4 regions of the Nocardia sp. CDC153 genome follow, and region 4 is predicted to be linked to each of the others. Evidence: riboswitches for the same ligand, from Rfam matches in the RefSeq annotation. Region 4 holds a riboswitch; each other region holds the start of a gene.
The links. Region 4 has a riboswitch for cobalamin ahead of VMT65_RS36205 (FecCD family ABC transporter permease). Riboswitches for the same ligand answer to the same signal wherever they lie in the genome.
Positions count from the first base shown of each region.

Region 1: another riboswitch for cobalamin. It lies ahead of metE (5-methyltetrahydropteroyltriglutamate--homocysteine S-methyltransferase); the one in region 4 lies ahead of VMT65_RS36205 (FecCD family ABC transporter permease).
Region 2: another riboswitch for cobalamin. It lies ahead of VMT65_RS19145 (HoxN/HupN/NixA family nickel/cobalt transporter); the one in region 4 lies ahead of VMT65_RS36205 (FecCD family ABC transporter permease).
Region 3: another riboswitch for cobalamin. It lies ahead of VMT65_RS04820 (CbtB domain-containing protein); the one in region 4 lies ahead of VMT65_RS36205 (FecCD family ABC transporter permease).

Region 1 is NZ_JAYKYU010000002.1:1,581,897-1,587,717, forward strand. Features, by position in the region: gene VMT65_RS15855 (serine/threonine-protein kinase) at 1-1,166, shown strand, start outside; gene VMT65_RS38455 (DUF6879 family protein) at 1,163-1,420, opposite strand; gene VMT65_RS38460 (DUF6879 family protein) at 1,404-1,541, opposite strand; gene VMT65_RS15860 (helix-turn-helix transcriptional regulator) at 1,565-2,773, opposite strand; cobalamin riboswitch at 3,096-3,298, shown strand; gene metE (5-methyltetrahydropteroyltriglutamate--homocysteine S-methyltransferase) at 3,437-5,698, shown strand; gene VMT65_RS15870 (AraC family transcriptional regulator) at 5,748-5,821, opposite strand, start outside.
Region 2 is NZ_JAYKYU010000003.1:557,659-563,479, reverse strand. Features, by position in the region: gene VMT65_RS19160 (dienelactone hydrolase family protein) at 1-347, opposite strand, end outside; gene VMT65_RS19155 (hypothetical protein) at 506-1,123, shown strand; gene VMT65_RS19150 (class I SAM-dependent methyltransferase) at 1,158-1,997, shown strand; gene VMT65_RS19145 (HoxN/HupN/NixA family nickel/cobalt transporter) at 1,940-3,043, opposite strand; cobalamin riboswitch at 3,075-3,267, opposite strand; gene VMT65_RS19140 (ATP-binding cassette domain-containing protein) at 3,396-4,340, shown strand; gene VMT65_RS19135 (ABC transporter permease) at 4,337-5,119, shown strand; gene VMT65_RS19130 (BTAD domain-containing putative transcriptional regulator) at 5,103-5,821, opposite strand, start outside.
Region 3 is NZ_JAYKYU010000001.1:1,065,005-1,070,825, reverse strand. Features, by position in the region: gene VMT65_RS04840 (hypothetical protein) at 1-89, opposite strand, end outside; gene VMT65_RS04835 (SGNH/GDSL hydrolase family protein) at 86-1,018, opposite strand; gene VMT65_RS04830 (SGNH/GDSL hydrolase family protein) at 1,100-2,011, opposite strand; gene VMT65_RS04825 (hypothetical protein) at 2,029-2,412, opposite strand; cobalamin riboswitch at 2,884-3,022, shown strand; gene VMT65_RS04820 (CbtB domain-containing protein) at 3,062-3,274, shown strand; gene VMT65_RS04815 (CbtA family protein) at 3,297-4,103, shown strand; gene VMT65_RS04810 (histidine phosphatase family protein) at 4,100-4,672, shown strand; gene VMT65_RS04805 (helix-turn-helix domain-containing protein) at 5,093-5,821, shown strand, end outside.
Region 4 is NZ_JAYKYU010000008.1:225,491-231,311, reverse strand. Features, by position in the region: gene VMT65_RS36230 (hypothetical protein) at 134-298, opposite strand; gene VMT65_RS36225 (DUF2567 domain-containing protein) at 378-1,097, opposite strand; gene bsaP (biotin synthase auxiliary protein BsaP) at 1,097-1,312, opposite strand; gene bioB (biotin synthase BioB) at 1,435-2,472, opposite strand; gene VMT65_RS36210 (TetR/AcrR family transcriptional regulator C-terminal domain-containing protein) at 2,584-3,168, shown strand; cobalamin riboswitch at 3,170-3,305, shown strand; gene VMT65_RS36205 (FecCD family ABC transporter permease) at 3,339-4,370, shown strand; gene VMT65_RS36200 (ABC transporter substrate-binding protein) at 4,385-5,419, shown strand; gene VMT65_RS36195 (lipase family alpha/beta hydrolase) at 5,431-5,821, opposite strand, start outside.

The sequences.
Region 1 (5,821 bases), on a different contig from region 4:
TGGATCCGCCGCGCGCGCTGCGGATCATCACCGAGGTCGGCAAGGCCCTCGACTACGCGCATCGGCGCGGACTCCTGCACCGCGACGTGAAGCCCGCCAACTTCCTGCTCTCGCGCGGCGAGGAGGACCGCGCCGAGGATGAGGAGCGGGTGCTGCTCACCGATTTCGGTGTGGCCAAATCGATTTCGGACGGCAAGGAGCTGACCGCCACCGACAGCCTGATGGCCACGGTCGCCTACGCCGCCCCCGAACGCCTGGCGGCCGAGCCGCTGGATCATCGCGGGGATATCTACAGTCTCGGCTGCGCGTTCGTGAAGCTGCTCACCGGGCGCACTCCGTTCCCGATGGATTCGCTGGCACAGGCCATGCTCGGCCACCTCCAGGAGCCGCCACCGCCGCTGAGCACCCTGCGGCCCGGACTCCCACCCGCCCTGGATGCGGTGATCGCCAAGGCCCTGGCCAAGGACCCGGCCCGGCGCTACGCCACCTGCCGCGAATTCACCCGCGACGCCGAACTGGCCCTCCACGGCCAACAACCGCTCGCGCCACCGATCGAAGAGCAGCCCACCGAGCGCATCGACCACCCCACCACCCGCCGCGTCAAACGCCTACGCCTGGCCCTGATAGTCACCACAATCCTTGCCCTGCTGGGCCTTTCGGGCACCGCGATCTACCTCGCCGTAGACCGCAACACCACCGGCGACACCACGATCGTCACCACCCCCCACACCGACTCCCTGGCCCAGGTCCGCTCCGCCCACCCCACCTTCCAAAGCAAAACCATCGGCGTCTACAACTTCGCCGACAACTCCGTCACCGCCGACCTCGACACCAGCCCCCAAGCAAAGTTCCTCCAGGACATCGGCTTCCGCTACGCCACCGACCTCCGCGCCAAACCCGACGAAACCTCCCCCCAACGCCCCTACTCCCTCTCCGACGTCTCCGTCCCCGACGTAGACGTCATCATCGTCGTCCGCACCGACAAACAAGCCGCCAACGGCGGCCTCCGAGGCCTCCCCACCCCCTTCCTCTCCTCCACCCTCACCCACGCCAAACTCGTCATAGTCGACGACCCCCAATCCACCCAAGCCTTCCAATCCTGGACCCCCACCTCCCCCGACACCCTCATCCAGCGAGTAATCCCCGCAATAGCCAAAGTCCTCTAGAACGGGCACCCTTTCGCAGCTTCATAGTCACGGTGTGGAATGGCCAGTGGCCAGACTGCCTCGAACGCCGTGCGGCACAGCCGAATATCTTGCGGGTTGGTCGAAGTCACTTTGGCGGTCCCAGTGCCGTTACCCGCGTAGTGCAGGAAGACCACTAGACGATCATCGAACAGATAGAAATCGGTGCCCGGCACAACGATTGACGACACCAATCGATGTGGCACCCATCGAATAACCTCACCCGCATCGACCATCGGGCCAGCGATGCTTTTCGACCGCCGTCCCGTAGGCGTCTCGCATCTCCAAATGGAGAGCTTCGCGCTCGAATACGGTTAGCAGCCGCTCGAACTCATCATCGTCGATCGCCGCCACCATCTACCTCGCGACCACTTTCGTTGTCACGCGGCATGAACGTCCACAGCACAACCCAACTCAGCTACCGAAGCGTTGCCGGGGTACCGCTTGGCCATGGCCTGATACAGCTCCCCCATGTATCCGACCAGCCTTGATCCCGGCGTCTTCCTCCCGGTCTCCACTACCCGCAACGCCAACGACGCTGCCTTCTCCGGTTCGCCGATACCGGCATACGACCAAGCCAACTCGGCCACGTACCAGGTAGCCCACTCCGACTCCAACGTCTTCCGGTCGAACCCCTGTAGCCCGTGCTCCAAGGCGTCAATAGCCTTGGCCCATTGCCGGGCGTGCCGGTACGCCATACCGCGTTGCATGCGAATGAACGAATCCGAGTAGAAGTACTGGGCGTCGGGCTTGTCCGGGTCACCCAACAGGATCAAATCCGTTGCGGTATCCAGCTTGGATTCCATCCCGTCCATGTCGCCTTCCATGCCTAGGCCGCGTGCTTCCTGCTGCACCGCGAGAGCCAGAACGGTACGGGAAAGGTTCCGCGGATTCCGTTGCGCTGCTTGAGATAATCCGATTGATGCGCTGGTGTCTCCTGCCATCCACGCCACATGCCCACGCATAGCGAGGGTGGTTGAAACCATGTCGGCATTGCCTGCTTCCTCCGCCAGCTCGAGCGCTTCTCGGTAATGGTGGATAGCGGCGTCATGCCGACCGAGTGAGGCGTTGAGCCAGCCGTGGAACTGTGTCCATCCTGCGGCAGCATCCACCAGCGGCTTGCGGGCTTTCGACGTGGCTTCACGAGCCAAAGCTGTAGCGATCTTGGAATGACGAACGGTCACCGGGAGCACGAGCTTGGACCCAATTTCGTCCTCTAGGCGTCTGGTGTCGGCTAGGACGGCTTGCAGGTCGCCTGCTAGCTTTTGGTCCGCGTAGCGACGATTCTGCAGCGCCTCGTGCGGGGTGAACGGGTCCGGCCCGGACAATGATTCGTACAACGCGCACAAGATGCCACCAGCATTCAACGCCGCATCCAGGCGGGTAACGATATCGGCTGGTGGCTTGCGTTTCCCATTCTCGAACCGTGACAGCGCAGACGGGTCGTAAAGGACTTGCTTCCCCAGTTGGCGAACAGACATGCCCTGCTGTTCCCGCAACCGCCGGAGTTCTGTCCCGAATACGGTCCAATCCCCAACTGTCACAACCCTTCCGGTTCCCTTCTCGACCTGTGTTGCACTTGTCACCATCGGTTCGGGCAGCAATCAAGCGAGCCGCTAACGGCGGCTGGATGCTCGCACCTCGCGGAGTACCCCCTTACGGGTGGGTACTGGCGAACCCGGCTGGCGAGATCGCGGCGGAAGGGCCGTTGCCGGAAGTAGAAGCCGAGATCGACGCACAAGGACTCTAGGGCGGGATTTGGCCGGGGGTAAGGGGTCATCGAGTGGCACATCCTGGAGGGGGTTTGTCCGGATTCGCCTCCAGGATGTGCCACTCGGTGGGTGCCGCGGTGGGGATATGCTGGCGATGCATTCGGTTCGCTGCGGCAGGGTGGGGTTGTGACCTCGACTTGTCGTGGGCGTCGAAATCGGTTCTCTCGGAAGAGGGGATCGGTGAGAGGGAACCCGGTGGGAATCCGGGACTGTCCCGCAGCGGTATGCAGGAACGAACGCCGTCATGAGCACTGGGCGAGTACGTCTGGGAAGCGATGGTCAGTAGGGGGCCGGGAGGCTGGGCCTGCGAGTCCGAATACCTGCCGAGTGTGTCGGGTACGCCGTATCCGGCGGTCGGCGCCTCGTGGATTGGGTGGACGGGCCGGTGGCTTCGGCGTGCCGTGGGGACACGGGGCCGGGGTCGAGGTTCGTGTGCGCTTGTGGCGGCGGCCAGTGGACTTGGAGCACTGGAGATGACCCGTGACCAAAAGGAATACGTTCAAGGCGACGGTTCTCGGTTTGCCCCGGATCGGGCCGAAGCGAGAGTTGAAGCAGGCCGTTGAGGCGTACTGGGCGCAGCGGATCGACGCCGATGCCCTGCATGCCGTCGGACGGGAACTGCGTGCGGCGCAACTGACCGCGGCGGCCGCGGCGGGGCTGGATTCGGTGCCGGTGGGCACCTTCTCGTACTACGACCAAATGCTGGATGCCGCAGCGATGTTCGGGGCGCTGCCGTCTCGGGTGGCGGGGATCGATGATCCGTTGGATCGGTATTTCGCGGCCGCTCGGGGGACCTCGACCATCGAACCGCTGGAGATGACCAAGTGGTTCGACACCAACTACCACTACCTGGTGCCGGAGTTGGGGCCGGACACCGAATTCGCCTTGCATCCGGAGAAATTGCTCGATGAGCTGGCCGAGGCGCAGGCGCTCGGGGTGCCCGCGCGGCCGGTCGTGATCGGGCCGCTCACCTTCCTGAAATTGGCCAAGGACGCCGAGGGTGATGCGATGCGGCGGTTGGGCGCGTTGCTGCCGCTTTATCGAGAACTGTTGCGGCGCTTGGCCGATGCTGGCGCGGACTGGGTGCAGATCGATGAGCCGATACTGGTCACGGACCTTTCGGACGCGGAACTCGGTCTGGTTCGGCAGGTGTACGACGAGCTTTCGGCGACGCCCGGCCGTACGGCACTGCTTGTCGCCACCTACTTCGGATACCCCGGTCCGACGTTGCCGATTCTCGCGGAAACCGGAATCGAGGGTGTGGCATTGGATTTCACGTCCGGCACCACCGTCGAAGACGTGACCTCCGTGCCGAGCCTGGCCGGAAGGCTGGTGGTCGCCGGTGTCGTCGACGGCCGCAATGTCTGGCGCACCGACCCGGACCGCGCCCTCGCCACGCTCGCCACCCTGCTGGGATCGACCGGCGACCTGGCGGTCTCGACCTCCAGTTCGCTTCTGCACGTGCCGTATTCGCTCGAAGCCGAAACCGGGATCGACCCGAGTCTGCGATCTTGGCTTGCCTTCGGTGCCGAGAAGATCGCCGAGGTGCGTCTGCTCGCCACCGCCCTGCACGAGGGCATCGAGTCAGTGGCGGCCGATGTGGCCATCGCCCGTGCGGCAATCACCGCCCGCGGCACCGATGCCCGGCTGCGCGACGACACCGTCCGCGCCCGGCTGGACACGCTGAGCCCCAACGCCACTCGCCGCGCCCCGGCCGCGGAACGCCGTGCACTCCAGCGTGACCGCCTCGGTCTCCCTCCGCTGCCGACCACGACCATCGGCTCCTACCCGCAAACCGCGACCATCCGCCGCGACCGCGCCGCCTTCCGCAAGGGCACGCTCACCCCCGAGCAATACCGCGACCGCATGCGCGCCGAGATCGCCGAAGTCATTGCTCTGCAAGAGAAACTGGGCCTGGACGTGCTCGTCCACGGCGAGCCGGAACGCAATGACATGGTCCAGTACTTCGCCGAACAGCTGACCGGCTTCCTCACCACCGCCAATGGCTGGGTCCAGTCCTACGGCACCCGCTGCGTCCGCCCGCCGATCCTCTACGGCGACGTCGCCCGCCCCGAGCCCATGACCGTCGATTGGATCACCTACGCCCAATCCCTCACCGACAAGCCGGTCAAGGGCATGCTCACCGGGCCGGTCACGATTCTGGCCTGGTCTTTCGTTCGCGACGACCAGCCCCTGGACGTCACCGCGAACCAAGTGGCCCTGGCGATTCGGGACGAGACGCTCGACCTCCAGTCGGCGGGAATCCGCATCATCCAGGTGGACGAGCCAGCCTTGCGCGAACTCCTCCCCCTGCGAGCCGATGCGAAGGCCGCCTACCTGGTGTGGGCGATCACGGCCTTCCGCCTCGCCACCTCGGGTGTCTCCGACGCCACCCAGATCCACACCCACCTCTGCTATTCCGAATTCGGCGAGGTCATCGACGCCATCGCCGCGTTGGACGCCGACGTCACCTCCCTCGAAGCGGCCCGCTCCCACATGGAGGTCCTCGACGACCTCAATGCCGCGGGCTTCGCGCTGGGCGTCGGCCCCGGCGTCTACGACATCCATTCACCCCGAATCCCCACGGTCTCCGAGATCACCGAATCGCTCTCCGAGGCATTGAAAGCCGTTTCCGCGGACCGCCTCTGGGTGAATCCGGACTGCGGCCTCAAGACCCGAGGCCCCGCCGAGGTCGAGGCCTCACTCCGCAACATGGTCCAAGCGGCCCTGACCCTGCGCTGAACCAAGGCCCCGGCTCGGCAGTCGATCCCGGCTGCCGAGCCGAGCCATGTCAGCCGCGGCCGAGGAGGTCTCGTCGCCAGCGGGCGGGTGGGGTGCCGTAGCGGGATTTGAAGGCGCGGCTGA
Region 2 (5,821 bases), on a different contig from region 4:
CCCTTGTTCTCGTGGATCACCAGCACGCCGCCCTTGGGCTGCGCGGCCTCCGCCCAGGCGGCTTGCAGGGTGCGGCCCTCGGGGCCGGGGAGGGTGATGGCGGTCGGTTTCACGGCCGTCGCGGTTCCCGGCGGCGCGGCGGGCGCGCCGGAGGCGGTCGTGCCCGTGGCGGAGGTGGTGGGGGAGGATTGCTTCGCGGATTCGGCGCACGCGGCGAGCAGGGCCACCGCGGCGGGCGCGCCCATGCCGAGCAGTCCCAGCCGTCGCAGGGCCTCCCGGCGGCTGAGCAGGCCCTCGGCGTGGTCGGTGGCGATTTCCTCTGCGATATAGCGCTGCAGCGGCGTCATGGCACACAGCCTAGACCGTCAAGCCCGTGGAATCGGGGGCTCTTAGGTCAACTAACGATTATTGCGATTCGAACGAATGTTTCTGTGGGGGAAATGAATTGCCAATGATCTGCCAGGCGCGCCACCGACCATGCTCGACGACCGAAAGCGAAGTGATCATGAAAAAGCTCCTCACGGCGGCCGCCGCCCTCCTGATGGTCGGAGCACTGGCCGGTTGCGACCCCGACACCGGCACCTCCGGTGCGCCCGCGACCACCGCCCAGGCGACCCAGTCCGCTCCGGCGGCGACCTCGGGTCCGGGCTCCGCGCCCGCGACCACGGCCGCCAAGTCGACGCCGACCCTGCCCAACCGCGACGACGTGAATGTGGACGCCCGGGACTTCGAGTCGCAGGGCCACTACTACTTCCAGTCGCCAAGCACGAACATCAAATGCGGCATCTACGTGGACAATATCCACACCGTGGGCTGCCAGTTGAAGAACGCCACCGTCATTCCCGCGGGCCTGTCCTGCGCCAACAACCCGGGCCACTCGGTGGCCGCCCAGGTGCGGGCGGGCACCGCCGAATTCGTCTGCCTCAACCAGGGCGTCTACGTCGGCCCGCCCACCGACGGCTCGACCGCGCCCGGCTTTCACGAAGGCGGCGGCAAGGTCCTCGAATACGGCCAGACCATCGGCGTGCGCGGTGTCATCTGCGAGTCCATGCAGAGCGGTGTCCGCTGCACGGTGGACGGCCACGGCTTCGTCATCGCGGCCGACGCCCAGTCCCTGTTCTGACGCCCTCCCGGTGTCGGCGACCTAGCATGGCGGCGTGAGCATCGATCCCCTGTCGGTGAACCGTCGCAACTGGGATGCCCGCGCGGGCATTCACGCCGCCAGCAGCTTCTACCGCGACCACGATTCCGGCTATTGGTTCGCGCCGTTCGAATGGGATGCCCTCGGCGAGGTGCGCGATCGCGATGTGCTGCACCTGCAATGCCATCTCGGCACGGAGACAATAGAATTCGCGCGGCGCGGGGCCTGCGCGGTCGGCCTGGACTTCTCCCCGGAGTCGGTGCGGCACGCCCGCGAATTGGCCGGGGGCGCGGTCGAATACGTGTGCGCGGACGTCTATGACGCGCGAGAATCCTTGACCGGCAGGGCTTTCGACATCGTCTACACCGGCAAGGGCGCGCTCTGCTATCTGCCGGATCTGGACCGCTGGGCCCGCGTGATCGCCGATCTCCTGCGCCCCGGCGGGCTGTTCTACCTGGTCGAATTCCATCCGCTGCTGCACGCCCTCGGCCCCACCCCCACGCCGGGCGAGGACCCGAATCGCCTGGTGCTGCACGACGATTACCTCGAAGGCCGGGGCGCGCAGCGCCGCGACAGCGTCCACACCTACACCGACGGCCCGGACCTCACCACCGACACCACCGCCTACGAATGGCGGCACGGCTTGGGCGAGGTGATCAACGCGCTGCTCGCCGCGGGCCTGCGCATCACCGGCCTCACCGAGACCGCGACGCTCCCGTGGCCGCGCTGGCCGGACATGGTCCGCACCGATGACGGCTGGTGGCGGCTGCCCGCGACCGCCCCGATCATCCCTGTGCTCTACGGACTTTCGGCCGTCAAGGACCAGCGCGACTCGACCTTCGCCAGCCGCCAGTAGGCCAGCGCGATCGCCCACACCGCCACGAACAGCCCGACGATCACGAATCCCACATTGTTCAGGTCGATTCCGGAGATCCACGCGGTGACCGGATCGGTCAGCTCCAGCTTGTCGTGCAGGATGCCCACCAATTCGATGGTGCCGATCAGGAAGGCCACCGCGATGGAGAGCCCGGTGATGGTCAGGTTGTAGTACACCTTGCGCACCGGATTCGAGAACGCCCAGTGGTAGGCGAAATTCATGAAGGTGCCGTCGAGGGTGTCGAACAGGCTCATGCCCGAGGCGAACAGCAGCGGCAGGCAGACGATGGCGTACCAGGGCAGGCCCGCGGCCGCGCCGGACCCGGCCATCACCATGAGCGTCACCTCGGTGGCGGTGTCGAAGCCGATGCCGAACAGCAGGCCGATCGGATACATCTGCCCGGGCCGGGTGATGGAGCGGGTCAGCCGACCGAGGATCCGGTTGATGAAACCGCGATTGTCCAAATGCCGTTCGAGCTCGTGCTCGTCGAACTGTCCGGCCCGCATGGCCTTGAAAACCCGCCAAATCCCGGCCAGCGCCACCAGATTGAGCGCGGCGATCAGATACAGGAAGGTGCCGGAGCTGAGCGTGGCCACCAGGCCCAGATCCTGTCGCGCGCTGGAGTCGTCGTCCACCAGCGTGGTGGCCACCCGGGCCCCGGCCGCGATCCCGGCGGCCAACAGCACCACCACGGTGGAATGGCCGAGCGCGAACCAGAAGCCCACGGACACCGGGCGTTTGCCGTCGGCCATGAGCTTGCGGGTGGTGTTGTCGATGGCGGCGATGTGGTCGGCGTCGAAGGCGTGCCGCATGCCCAGGGTGTAGGCGGTGACACCCAGTCCGACCCCGAACACCTGGGTGCCGACCGTGTAATGCTGGGGCAGCACCAGCGCGAACAGAATGCCGAACGCCACCACGTGCATCGCGGCGATGACGGCGAGCAGTCCGCCGGTGCGGATCCAATCGCGCCGCTCCCAGCGCAGGGTGGGAAGCGTTCTCGGGACCGGTTTTTCGGGCAGGGACATCTAGGGCGGCCTCTCCAGCACCTCGTGGACGGGGTTCGTTGGTGCCGTGGCCGGTCTCCTGGCTGACGGGTCGAACGCCGGCGCGCCTGGTCTTCCGGAACCGAGATTCCGTGACCCTTTCCCGCACGAGCGGGGCAGACGACGCACCGACTAACCGATCACAGTGGCGAGGGCCGCACCGGTTTCCCACCGGTTTCCCGAGCACCACGGCGGCCCTCACGCTAGGCGGCGGGCCCGCGTGGCGGCAAGCCCGGCCCCGGAAAAGAGGGCCTGAACAGGGAAAATCTGGTATCAGCGCGGATGTCAGGTCGGTGTCAGGCCGGTATCAGGCGGCCCGGCGAATGTTGTCGCCATGAACAGCACAGCAATCGCGGCCTCCGGGTTGCGCAAGGCATACGGGGACAAGACGATCCTCGACGGCATCGATCTGAACATCGGTGCGGGCACCATCTTCTCGCTGCTCGGTCCGAACGGCGCGGGCAAGACCACCACGGTCAATGTCCTGACCACGCTGCTGACCGCCGACGGCGGGACCGCCCGGGTCGCGGGCTACGACATCGCCACCCAGACCAAGGCGGTCCGCGCGTCGATCGGCGTCACCGGTCAGTTCGCGGCCGTCGACGACCTGCTCACCGGCGAGGAGAACCTCCAGCTGATGGCGGATCTGCACCGGCTGCGCGGCAATGACCGCAAGCAGGTGGTCGATTCGCTGCTGGAGCGCTTCGCCCTGACCGAGTCGGCGCGCAAGCAGGCCTCGACCTACTCCGGCGGTATGCGCCGCAAGCTGGACCTGGCCATGACCCTGGTCACCCGGCCGCGGATCGTCTTCCTGGACGAGCCGACCACCGGCCTGGATCCGCGCAGTCGCCGCACCATGTGGGAGATCGTGCGGGAACTGGTCGACGACGGCGTGACCATCTTCCTCACCACCCAGTACCTCGAGGAGGCCGATCAGCTCGCCGACCAGATCGCGGTGCTCGACGGCGGCCGCATCGTCGCCCAGGGCACGCCCGAGGACCTCAAGCGGCAGGTGCCCGGCAGCTACATCCAGCTCCGGTTCGCCGACCGCGCGAATTTCGAAGCGGCGCTGCGGGTGCTGCCCGTCGCCACCCCCGACCACGACGCGTTGACCCTGCAGGTGCCGGGCAACGGCGGCACGAAACCCCTTCGGGCCCTGCTGGATCGGCTCGCCGACCACTCCCTCGAGGCCGATGAGGTCTCCATCCACACCCCTGATCTCGATGACGTTTTCCTCGCCCTGACCGGGCACGCCACCACGGAGGCCGAAGCACAATGAGCACCACGACCAGCACCCCCAGCCCCCTCGCGGCGTCGATCGGCGATTCGTCGATCATGTTGCGCCGCAACTTCAAACACATCGTCCGCAACCCGGTCACGGTCTTCAATGCCGCGCTCATGCCGGTGATGATGCTGCTGATCTTCGTCTACGTGTTCGGCAGCGCCTTCAATGTCGGCGGACACTACATCGACTACGCGACACCCGGCATGCTGCTGCTGGCCATCAACTACGGGCTCTCCGGCACCGCGGTCTCGGTCAGCTCGGACATGGCCAAGGGCGTCATCAACCGGTTCAAGGTCATGGACGTCTCGCGGGGCGCGGTGCTCACCGGCCACGTGGCGGCCACCATCCTCACCAATGTGATCGCGCTGGCGGCGGTGCTCGGGGTGGCCTTTGCCCTGGGCTTCCGGTCTCCGGCGAGCGCGGCCGAATGGCTCGGTGCGATCGGCATCGTGCTGGCGACCTCGTTCGCGGCCTCCTGGCTGGTCGTGGCGCTGGGCATGGCGGCCAAGACCCCGGAATCCGCGGGCATGTCCGTGGTGCCGCTGATCATGCTGCCCTTCCTGAGCAGCGCGATCGTGCCCGCCGACAAGATGGGCGCGGGTGTCAAGCAGTTCGCGCAGTACCAGCCCTTCACCCCGATCATCGAATCCCTGCGCGGGTTTCTCACCGGACACCCGTCGGGTGGCTACACCGCCGCCGCGCTGGCCTGGTGCGCCGGGTTCGCCATCGTCGGGTACGTGTGGTCGCGGGCCACGTTCAACAAGCGAGCGTGATCGAGACCAGATTGCTCCAATCCGATTCCGCCCCTTCCCTCATCGCCTCGGTGAAGCCCGCTTCACCGAGGCGATGTCGTGTCGTCTCCTCGATGCGCGCCGCATCCGGCAGCGAACGATCGGGCAGACCGCGCACCGCGGCGCTCGCCGCGAGCAGCCGCGCGGCCTGCTCGATCTCGTCTTTGCGCAGCGCGAGACCCGCTATGCCGACCATGATTTGGGCGATGAGTTGGGCGTGGCCCGCGGCCATGGCCGATTCGAAAGCGGTGGCATGGTGTTCGCGGGCCTTGTCGAGATCGTCGGTGAGATAGCCGCGCAGGGAATGGATCAGCGCGTCGACGTACTGCTGCTCCTGCCCGCTGTCCAATTGGGTTGTCGCGAGGTCGATCTGGCGATACGCCTGCTCGGCGTCGCCCTGCCAGCGGGCCAGTTCCGCCATCGACAGCGCCAGTTCGCCCTTGGCATTGGGCCAGCCGGACCGATCCGCGGCCCGCAGCGCCTCGGCGGTGGCGGCGGCGCTCGCCTCCGAATCGCCCAGCAGCCAGTACAACTGGGCCTGCCGCGAGCGGATCCGGACCACGTCCTCGAGGGTGCCGACCTCGCTCACCACCGTGATCGCCTGATCCAAAAGCTCACACGCGGACGCGAATTCGCCCCGCTGGGACAGGCGTTCGGCCAGCTCGGTGAGCGCGAACGACATGC
Region 3 (5,821 bases), on a different contig from region 4:
GCGGGGATGCGCTGCGCGGCAATGACTCCCACCGGTCGCGCGGCGACCGGTGCCGTCTCTCTGCCCGTGGCGGGCATGACCTCGGTCATCGTGCGTACCTCTCGTACAGTGCGTTGGCGATTACGGCGTCGCCCTGGGGAGCCGGGTGGAAGGGGAGGCCGTCGACCTTGACCAGGGGGTCGAAGACGCCGTTGATCCACTGTTGGGGGGTGCAGAGGCCGTGGCCGGCGGTGAGGGCGCGGGCGTCGAGGTAGTCCAGGTTCATGGTGGCGGCGGCCTCGCGTTCGGCCTGGTCCATGCGGTTGAAGTACTCGACCACCGTGCGGCCGTCGGGTTGGGTGACGGGGACGCCGACGATGTCGAAGCAGATGGATTGCTGGTCGGGGCGGAACAGCTCCGGATAGCCGACGATGACTATGCGCGCGTTGGGCGCGTAGTAGCGGATGTAGGTCACGACCTTGCTGATGCGCGCGGCGTATTCGGTGCCGGTGATATTGCGCGGATCGACCATGCGGCCGTCGGCCACCGCTTCGGGGCCGCAGCCGCCGGCGAGATCGTAGAAGCACGCCTCGGTGGAGCTCCACGGGGATTTGTCGGCCCCGCCCCAGTGATCGTTGAAGCCGAGTTGGATTGTCACCAGCTTGGTTCCGGGCCCGAACGCGCCCGCCTTGGCGGCATTGGCGGCCTGCACGGTCAGGGTGTAGCCGTCGCCGCCCTCGATGGTCGCGCCGGGGCAGGACTGATTCCAGACCTGATCGCCCGACACCCCCATGAGAGCGCTGAGCTGCACCGGCCAGGCGGTGTCGCCGTGATCGCACTTCTTCTCGTTGGAGAACGGGGCCCACCCGTTCGCGGTGTACGAATCACCCAGAATGACAAGCGGTTTGCCACTCGCCGCCGGATCGGTGGCGGCCAGCGGAGTATCGGCGTGCGCGCCCGCGGTCCCCGTCATGGCCGCTGCGATGGCCATGAAGGCGGCGCACAGCGAGGCCGATGCGCCTGGGAGACGGAACTTCATTTTCGAACCCTCGAATCGCAAATTGAACTATGAGTCTTCAGTTTTGCGCGGAGTGTGCTGAGCCGCGGGTCGCGGCATCGGTCAGCGGCCGTATCGGTCGTAGATCGCGTGCGCGACCACGGCGTCGCCCTGCGTGGACGGATGGAAGGGCAGGCCGTCGATCCCCGTGCGCGGATCGAGGATCCCGTTCAACCACGGCTGCGACGAGCAGAGGCCGTGGCCGGTGGTGAGGGCACGCGCGTCCAAGAACTCGATGCCCAGCAACTGGGCCGCCTCCTGCTGCGCGGCCTGAATCCGGTCGAGGTACTCCACCACCGCGCGCCCGCGCGGATTGATGAACGGCGCGACCCCGGCAATGCTGAGGCAGACGGTGCTGCTGCCCGGCACGAAAAGCTCCGGGTACCCGACGAAGACGATCTTCGCGTTCGGCGCGTAGTACTTGATGTAGGTGACGGCGTTGCTCATGCGCTTGGCCATCACCGCGCCGGAGACCCCGGTGTAGTCGGGTATCCGATGCTGTTCGATCGCCTCCGGATCACAGCCCAGGACGAGGTTGAACACACAGGGCTGCAAGGAATTCCACAGGGTCTGATCCGACGAGCCCCACTTGTCGTTCATCCCGAACTGGATGGTCACCAGTTTGGTGTTCGGTCCGAACGCACCCTCCTTGTCGGCCCGCTGCGCCTCCTGGGCCAGGCTCCACCCGGGCCCGCTGTCGATCGACGCACCCGGACACGACGGGTCGTCGACCCGATCGGTCCCGTACACGCCCATCAGCTGGCTCAGCTGCACCGGCCAGGCCGTGCGCCCGTGCAGATTGCAGTCGTCGCGGCCGGTGAAGTGGTCCCATTCGTTCGCGGAGAACGAATCACCCAGCACCACAAGGTCTTTGCCCGCGGGAGCCGGATCGGCACCCGCGCCGCCCGCCGCGGTCAGCGATGCCGCGAGCGCTACGACGGTGGCGCACAACCACCGCCCGCCATTGCCCAACACCTACTCGTCCAGTTCGCTCAGTACCCGGCGCGCGGCTCGAATCCCGGAGCGTCCAGGGTCGGGGGCGCGGGCTTCTCGGCCTGCTGGGTCTGCGGCGCGGGCTTGGGGGCGGGCTGCGGGGCCTGCGCCGGTTCCGGCGCGACCGGTTGCGGCGCTGCGGGTTCGGTGGCGGCGGGCTGGGGCGCGGGCGCCTCGGTAGTCGGAGCCGGGGCCGCGGTGGTGGTCGGGGCGGGCGCGGAGCTCACGGCCTGCGAGGTCGCGACGGTGCTGCTGGTCCCGCCCTGGGACCCGTCCGATGCTTTGTCACTGCCGCATCCGGTAGCCCCCGCGAGCACCAATGCCCCGCCGATCACAGCCGCCGCGGCGCGCGCAGCGAAAACCCCCGGTGTAGCAGACTTCATGTGTACCTCTAATCCCAGAACTGAAGTGTCAGATGTTCACTTCAGCGGGGAGTGTATTCAACCCATCCGGCCCGCCCACCCCGATTCGGAAAACTGCCCCAAATCTCCAGGGCAGACGGGCGAATAACAGCTGGTCAAAGCCGCTTCCGGGCGATAGAACAGGTTTCAATCAAAGATCGATTCGGACCCATTCCGGTCCATCGACAGCTCGGCGCGAGCCCACGGGCCACGAGTGCGAGCGCCCGCACCGAGAGGCACGGGCCCCCCGGCGGACGACAGGTGCCAGCCCCAGCTAGCGCGGCAGGGAGAGCTCCCACAGGCAGCGGGTCCGAGCCACAGGCGAAGCGAGCGAGCCGCCGTGGGCAACAGGTCCGTGTCGCGGGGCAACAGGTCCGTGCCCCCTCGGGCGATGAGAGCGAGCTCCGGCGGGCGATGGGAGCGGAGCCGTGGGTTCCAGAGTGTGGGCGGGTGTTTGACCTGTTCGTTCGGGGTCTCGTATCGTCATCTGATCGGCGATTCGTGGAATCCGGTGGAAATCCGGGACGGTCGCGCCACTGTGAGCACTCCGCGCGGGTGTGAGTCAGACCCCGGCCGCCGAGGTAGATATCGGCCGAGGGGCGCGTAACCCCCTCCCACCCTAGGAGTTCCCGTGGCGACGTCCTACGCTCCCCGTTCCGGCCTCGGTGCCGTCTCCATTTCCATCCCCACCCCGGTGTGGTTGATCGGCACCACCCTGTTGGCGCTGCTGGCGATCTACTTCATCGGGTTCGACCAGGGCGCGGTGTCGGTGTTCGGCAACGACATGCACGTGCACGAATTCGTCCACGACGGACGGCATCTCCTCGGTTTCCCCTGCCACTAGTCGCGGGAATCGGGTCGACACAATGGAAAAGCGAATCATCGGCCGAGGCGTCCTGCTGGGCGGGCTCGGTGGATTGCTGGCGTTCCTGTTCGCGCGGATCCTGGCCGAGCCCATCATCGATCGGGCCATCGACTACGAATCCGGGCGTGACGACGCGCAAATGGCGTTGGACAAGGCCGCGGGCAAGCCCATGGACCACGAGATGGGCGCCGAGCTGTTCACCCGCGGACAGCAGGCCAACATCGGGCTCGGCTTCGGCGTGATCGTGCTGGGGATGGCCATGGGCGCGCTGTTCGGGGTCGTGTACTACCTGGCGTTGCGGCGGGCCGGGAAGATCACCGCGCGGAATCTGGCGCTGCTGGTGTCGGGTGGGATGTTCCTGGCGGTGTACGCGGTGCCGTTCCTGAAGTATCCGGCCAATCCGCCGGGGTCCTCGGACGCGGACACCATCAAGGAGCGCACGGGGATGTTCGTGGTCATGATCGCGATCAGCGCCGTCGCCCTGCTGGCGGCGGTCTGGCTGGGGCGCAGACTGGCTGCGCGACTGGGGAACTGGACCGCTGCGGTGGCGGCGGCCGCCTCGTTCACGGTGGTCATGGCGGTGGTCATGCTCGCACTGCCCAGCTTCGCCTCGGAAACGCCGGAGGCGCTGAAGGATCCGTCGGGTGCGATCGTGTACCCGGGCTTCCCCGCCGCCGACCTGTACGAGTTCCGGCTGTATTCCTTCGCGGCCCAAGCGATTCTGTGGATCGTGATCGGCGTCGGCTTCGCCTGGCTGGCCCCGCGCCTGCTCGGCGAGCGCGCCGAGTCCGCGACCGCGGCGGCATGAGCGCGGTCACCCGGCTCACGCTGATCACGCACGCGATCACCGACGCGGTACAGGCCGCCCGCTTCCCCGCCGACGAACCGCTCAACCCACTGGGTGAGCGGTCCGCGACGAAGGCGGGCGGCCTGCCCGGCCTGGAACCCGGCCAGGTCCTGTGCGCACCTGAGCTCCGCACCGCGCAGACCGCGAAGGCCTTGGGCCTCACCGGAACCCCGGAACCCGCACTGCGCGACCTGGATTGCGGCACGTGGTCGGGCAAGTCCATGGATGAGCTGCCCCCGGAGCAGCTGATGGGCTGGCTCACCGACCCCGCACACCGCTCCCACGGCGGCGAGTCCCTCACCGACCTCCTCGCCCGCGTCGGCACCTGGCTCGACACCGTGGCCGGAACCGGCGACCGCATCATCGCCATCACCCACCCCGGCGTGGTCCGCGCGGCAGTCCTTTACACCCTGAACTCCCCCGCAGAGTCCTTCTGGCGCATAGACATCCCGCCGCTGACCGCCACCACCCTGCACCACCGCTCCCCCGCCTGGACCCTGCGCACCACGGCCCACCCCCTCGCCCCCTGACCCTCACCCCCGCTCGGTCCACAGATTCCACCCCGAGGACGCGGCCCGCCGCTTCGCCAACAATTCCAAATACGGCACCAACCCCGCGAAATACCGCCGCGCCTCACACTCCTTGCCACACTCCCGATGGGAATCCAACCCCCGCTTGGCGACTTCCAAATTCTGGACCGGATAGTCTGGAACCTCATGTGAAATAGGCTGTCCCACAGTTCATCTCCAATGACTCGTCGCGAACCGAAACGAAAAGGCCGAATGCCGCTGGCCTGCCACGAGTACACTCTGGATAAGCGGATGGCGGAACCTTGAAATGCCCGAATCCGCTTGCGGGATGGGGTTATTCCATTACAGAGGCCCCCGTGGCGAAGTCCACCGCGGTGGGGTCTTCCATATTTCGGAGCGTCCGATAGTGAGGCTAACGAGATGACAAGCGGATCGACCATGGCACGCAGGGCATTAGGGCGAGAGCTGAAGCGGCTGCGAGAGGCCAAGCGAATACGGCAATCCGAAGGTGGGCGCATTATCGGAGTCTCACCGCAGACCATCGGGCGAATGGAGGACGGGCTGCCAACGAAGGTGTCCGACCTCTACATAAATACCTTGTGCGATGCCTACGACGCCACCGCAGAAGAGCGCCGGATCCTGCTCGAATTGGCCTTCGAGGTGCGAGCCACACACAAGGCGGGTGGCGGCTGGTGGCGTGCATACGCCGATCAGATCCGAGAGGGTTTCGACCATTACATGGGACTGGAGGACTCTGCCCGGAGCCTGTCCGCATGGAGGCTCACACTCATCCCCGGGCTACTCCAAACGCCCGAGTATCGCCGCGCGATCGCATGGACCGAGACACCCAGCGCCCCAACGGAAGAGATCGAGAAGCGGCTCGAAGTGTTGGTGCGCAGGCAGACACGACTCAACGACCCCACCTTTGCCGTCGATGTTCTTTTGTCCGAAATGACCCTTCGTGATCAGATCGGAGGAGTCGGTGTCATGGCAGGCCAGCTGCTCAAGCTTCTGGAGGTCTCAGAACTTCCCAACGTCCAAGTCCGGGTGGTCCCCTTCGGCACGGGCTACCTGGGATCGCGTACAGGATCATTTGTGCTGCTGGAGTTTCCGAAGCTGCCAGCTTCCGGATTGCTCGAACCACCCGTG
Region 4 (5,821 bases):
CCTGGCTCGGTCATTTCGTGGCGAAAACCGCCGACTTCGACGCCTTCCTCTGCCAGGGCCCGCCCGCCTGGATCACCGACTTCGACGCGCGGATCCCCGACGTGCCCTGCGCGACAACGGGTCACGCGGTTCGCTAGCTGTCGCGATTGCGGTGCTTGACGGTGCGCTTGTAGCGGCGGCCGTTCGGAATGGGTTGGGCGGCATTGGATCTGCGCAGTTCGTGGCGTTGCCGCCAGGCGGTCAGGTCCGGGCGTTCCGCCGGAGCGGGCGCGCCGCGATCGGCGGGTGCGGGTTTCATGGGTCCCCCAGGGTGAATCGGTTCGGTGAACTCGAACACGGTAGGGGTTACAACGCCGGAGCTCCAGCGAATATTGCCGTCAGCGCGCGGTGTCGGATTCGGGGACCGCGCCGGGGGCTTCGAAGGGGACCACCGGATCGCGCGGGGTGAACTGGTTCCCGGCGGGCGAGCCGGGGTAGGGGCCGTAGCTGATCGCCGAACCGTATTGCGGCGGTGCGATGATCGTCGGCTCGGGCCGCTGACCGCCGAAGGGCAGGTACTCGCCGGTGCCGAGATCGTCGGAGGTGCTCAGCGCGGTCAGCAGGAGAACGACCACCGCGGCCGCGAGGGGCTGGGCGATGAGCGCGGCCCAACCTTCCACGGAGGGAGCGAATTCCACGATGGTGTGCACGGCCGGATGCTTGGGCCGGGTGTGCAGCTGTTCGGCGACGGCCTCGCCCACCACCTTGGTGAGGAAGGCCCCGGCCAGCGAACCGAGCAGGATCCCGCACAGCAGGATCGGCCCGCGCACCCGACGCCACCGCCACACCGCGGCCGTGCCCACGACCCCCAGCACGATCCCGATGAGCACGAAGATCGCGAGTGCGTCGAAGCGGTGCATGCTCTCACCGGTGAGCGCGGTCCCCCGGTCCGGCTCGACCACCAGCAGCTGCTCGGCGGGCGCGAGGTAGGCCCAGACCACCCCGGCCAGCGCGCTCACCGCGGCCAGCGCGGCGAACACCACCGCCGCCGCGCGCACTTCCCGCATCACCACATCGACGCGTAGTCCGCCCGGCTCGGCGGTGAGTGTGGTTGCCACTAGCGGCGTTCCAGGCTCGAGGACTCCAGCACGCCGTGCCGGGAGCACTTGGCCCACCAGCCGTCGGGGCTGACCTGCACGATCATTCGGCGACCGCACTGCTCACAGAAGCGCGGCGGCTCCAAACCCAGTGCGGCCGCGGCCGGTACGGGATCTTCCACACCCGGCACGATCCGCTTGCCCGTGAACGGGTTGTAGCGCTCCTCGATCTCCACGACCACCTCGAAAGATCCTTCGTGTCCGAAACTCGACCGTTTGGGGGACAGCGGGGGTTCGCGACCCCCATATCCCTACAGTAAGCGCGGGTCCGCCGCCGCGGCCCCGGACCCCCAGTTTTTCAGAGGGTTTCGTTGAGCGCCTTGATCGGCATCTTGAGCTCGCCCAGCAGATCCAGGTCCGCTTCGGCGGGGCGACCCAGGGTGGTCAGGTAGTTGCCGACGATGACGGCATTGATGCCGCCGAGAATGCCCTGCTTGGCGCCCAGGTCGCCGAGGGTGATCTCACGCCCGCCCGCGAAACGCAGGATGGTGCGCGGCAGGGCGAGGCGGAAGGCGGCGACGGCGCGCAGGGCGTCGGCGGCCGGGAGCACCTCGAGGTCGCCGAACGGGGTGCCCGGGCGCGGGTTGAGGAAGTTCAGCGGCACCTCGTCGGGCTCGAGCAGCGCCAGGTCGGCGGCGAATTCGGCGCGCTGCTCCAGGGTTTCGCCCATGCCGAGGATGCCGCCGCAACAGACCTCCATGCCCGCCTCGCGGACCATGCGCAGGGTCTCCCAGCGCTCGTCGTAGGTGTGGGTGGTGACCACGTTCGGGAAGTACGAGCGCGCGGTCTCGAGATTGTGGTTGTAGCGGTGCACGCCCATGGCGGCCAGCTGGTCGACCTGTTCCTGGTTGAGCATGCCGAGCGAGCAGGCGACCTGGATGTCGACCTCGTTGCGAATGGCCTCCACGCCCGCGGCGACCTGCGCCATGAGCCGCTCGTCGGGTCCGCGCACGGCGGCCACGATGCAGAATTCGGTCGCGCCGGTCTTGGCGGTCTGCTTGGCGGCCTCGACCAGCGACGGGATGTCGAGCCAGGCGGCGCGCACGGGCGACTGGAAAAGGCCGGACTGCGAACAGAAGTGGCAGTCCTCGGGGCAGCCGCCGGTCTTGAGCGAGATGATGCCCTCGACCTCGACCTCCGGGCCGCACCACTTCATGCGGACCTCGTGCGCCAGGCCGAGCAGCTCCTCGAGCCGGTCGTCGCCGAGCCGCAGCACCTCGAGGGTCTGCTCCCGATCCAGGCCGACGCCGCGCTCGAGCACCTGCTCGCGAGCGATGGCGAGAATGTCATCGCCTGCAGTGCTACCGGCTTCGGTGGTGACGGCTGCCTGAGTCATATCCGCGCGAATCCCTTCGTCCGGCCGGTGTGGCCGAGCAACTTGAACGGTGTTCAGGGTAGGCTAGCAGTCCGGAACGTGAGCCGGAACACGAGAGGGTCGGGTTTTTCAGTGCAACTCCATCGCACGGACGTGGTCGACGGCGCGATCGCCATTCTCGACCAGTACGGATTGGCGGATCTCACCATGCGCCGCCTGGCCACCTCGCTGCATGTTCAGCCGGGCGCGCTGTACTGGCACTTCCCCAATAAGCAGGCCCTGCTCGGCGCGGTCGCCGACCGCATTCTCGCGCCCATGGACGAGCCGGTCGCCGCGGACGAATGGTCCAAGCAGATCACCGAATTGGCGCACCGGCTGCGCGAATGCCTGCTCGCCTACCGCGACGGAGCCGAATTGGTCTCGGCCACCTACGCTTCCCGACTCACCACCAGCAAGGGCCGGGAACGCCTGGCCAGCGCGGCAATTCGCGCGGGCATGACGCGCGAGGAAGCCGACCTCGCCGCCTACACCCTGCTCTACTACGTCCTCGGCCAGACCGTCGACGAGCAGTCGCGCATCCAAATGGACTCGGTAGGCGCTCTCGCCGAGGAACATTCACCCCTCTACGACACCACCGACGCCACCGCCCGCTTCGACTTCGGCCTGCAACTCTTCGTCAGCGGCGTCCGCCACCTGCTCGGCAGCCGCATTCGCTGAGAATTGGTTCCGGACGGTAGAGTCCGTCCGTAATCGTCGGTGGGTGCGGGAATCCGGTGGGAATCCGGAACGGTCGCGCCACTGTGAGTACCGGGCTTCCGGTGCGAGTCAGACCTCCCCCGCCGCGCAGAACTCTCGAGAGGCCGCGATTTGCCCGAGGAGCTTCGTCGATGAGGCGCGCCCGCACATCGATAGCCCTGCCCGTCATGGGGATACTGCTGGTTGTCGCGATGGTGGTGGCGACCGGATTCGGGGCGGAGAACATTCCGCTGGGCGAGGTGGTCGGCGTGCTCCGGAGCCGGTTGGGTGGCCGGGAGGCCGCCGACCTCGGGCTGGACACGATCGTGTGGCAATTGCGGGTGCCGCGAACGATTCTCGCGGCCGTCGTCGGGGCTGGGTTGGCGGTGGCGGGGGTGGCCATGCAGACGCTGGTGCGCAATCCGCTCGCCGACCCCTATCTGCTGGGTGTCTCTTCAGGGGCGGGTGTCGGGGCGGCGGCCGTCATTACCTCTGGGGTGTTCGCGGGTGCGGGATTGTGGGCGCTTTCGGCGGGCGCGTTGGTCGGTGCGCTGGCGGCGGCCGCGGCGGTCTTTCTGATCGCCATGGCCCAAGGTGGGCTCGACCCACTGCGTTTGGTGCTCACCGGTACCGTGCTGGCTTCCGCGTTCTCCGCCTTCAGCAGCTTTCTGATCTTCCGCAGCAGTGATCCGTCGGCGGCGCAGTCGGTGTTGTTCTGGCTGCTGGGCAGTCTCGCGGGCGCGGACTGGACTCGAATTCTGCTGCCCGCGTGCGTGGTCGCCGCTGCGCTGGTCGCGCTGTTGCTGGCGGCGAATTCGCTCGACGCGCTGAACCTGGGCGCGGACACGGCCACCTCGATCGGAGTTTCCGTGCGGGAGCTGCGGATCGCGCTGTTCGTGCTGCTGGCGGTGCTGGTCGGGGTCCTGGTCGCGGTGTCGGGCGGGATCGGCTTCGTCGGCCTGGTGATCCCCCACGCCGCCCGCCTGCTGGTGGGTCCGCGCCATCGGGTGCTGCTCCCGGCCAGCGCCCTGTGCGGAGCGCTGTTCCTGGTGGTCGCCGACGCCGCCACCCGAATTCTGGTTCGCCCCACCGAAATCCCGGTGGGTGTCCTCACCGGGCTGATCGGGGCCCCCGCGTTTCTCCTCCTCTTGGGCCGCCGCAGCTACCGGTTCGGTGCCGCATGACGAAAGGCGCAGTCTTGACCAAGGTTTCGGATTTCCGGGTGCGCCCGGCGCTCGCGCTGATCGCCGCGGCGGCGGTGCTGGCGGGATGCGGGTCGTCACAGGCGACGTCGGGCAACCTCACCGTGCGCAATTGCGGTGTGGAGCAGCGCTTTCCGTCGCCCGCGCAACGGATGTTCGTCAATGACGGGAACCTGATCTCCATGGTGTTGGCGCTGGGAGCGCAGGACCAGACCGTGGCGGTGTCGAGCCTGAAGCGGGACGCGGACACGCTGCGCAAGCACTACGGGGACGCCGTCGACAAGCTGAATTCCGTTGCGCCGGATTACCCTTCACGCGAGACGGTGCTCGCTCAGCGACCGGATGTGATAGTGGCGGGCTGGAACTACGGCTACTCGGAATCCACGAACCTGACCCCCGATTCCCTGCGAACCGCCGGGGTCGCCCCCTACATCCTGACCGAGAGCTGCCGCCGCCCCAATGGTGAACGCGGCGTGGTGGACCCGTGGACGGCCCTGCGCACGGATCTCACCGCGCTGGGCGCGATCACCGGCCGCAAGGACCGGGCCACGGAGGTGACGAGCGATCTCGACCGCCGCCTCGCCGCCCTGCAATCCGCCCCTCGGCCCGCAAAGCCCCCCACCGTCTTCGTCTTCGACAGCGCCTCCGACACCGTCATGTCCAGCGGCGAATTCGGCGCTCCCCAAGCGATTCTGGAGGCGGCCGGGGCCCGCAATGCCCTCGCCGATGTCGCCGACACCTGGACCGCCGTGTCCTGGGAGCGCATAGCCGCCGCCGACCCGGACGCCATCGTCTTCGTCGACTACCCGCCCCAGACCTTCGGGCAGAAGATCGACCTGCTGCGCGCCAAGCCCGGCATTCGCGATCTGCGCGCCGTCACCGCGGGCCGATTCCTGAACCTGCCGTACGCCCTGTGGACCAGCGGCCCGCTGAACATCGATGCCGCCGAGCAGGTCCGCGCCCAGCTGGAGCGCTGGAATCTGGTGCCGCCCTCGGGAATTCACCCCGCCACCGACGACGCCGTGCGCTGAGGCTCCGATGCTCAGCGCCCGATCGACACGGTGCCGATCTCGTCGAGCTGGATCTGCCGCACGAACGGCACGATCTGGTTGGCGATGACCGCGTTGTACTCCTGTGGCCGCTCGATCGGGTTGGCGTGCCCGGTGGTGTGTGTGGTCACCACCAGCAGCGTCCCGTTCACCCCGCCCACCTGATCGATGAGCACCTGGTGCGAGTACTCGACATTCACGATCGGATCGTCGTACGGATTGTGCGGGCGAATGAACGCGATGGCCGGACGCGGTTTACCCGCCGCGGGTTTGGACAGCGCCCGCAGATCGTCGACCGCGCCACCGGCCACAATGGCCTTGAACTGCGCCTCGATCAGGCCATTGCTGGCGGCATTGGTGTTCAGGATCTTGTCGCGCAGCACG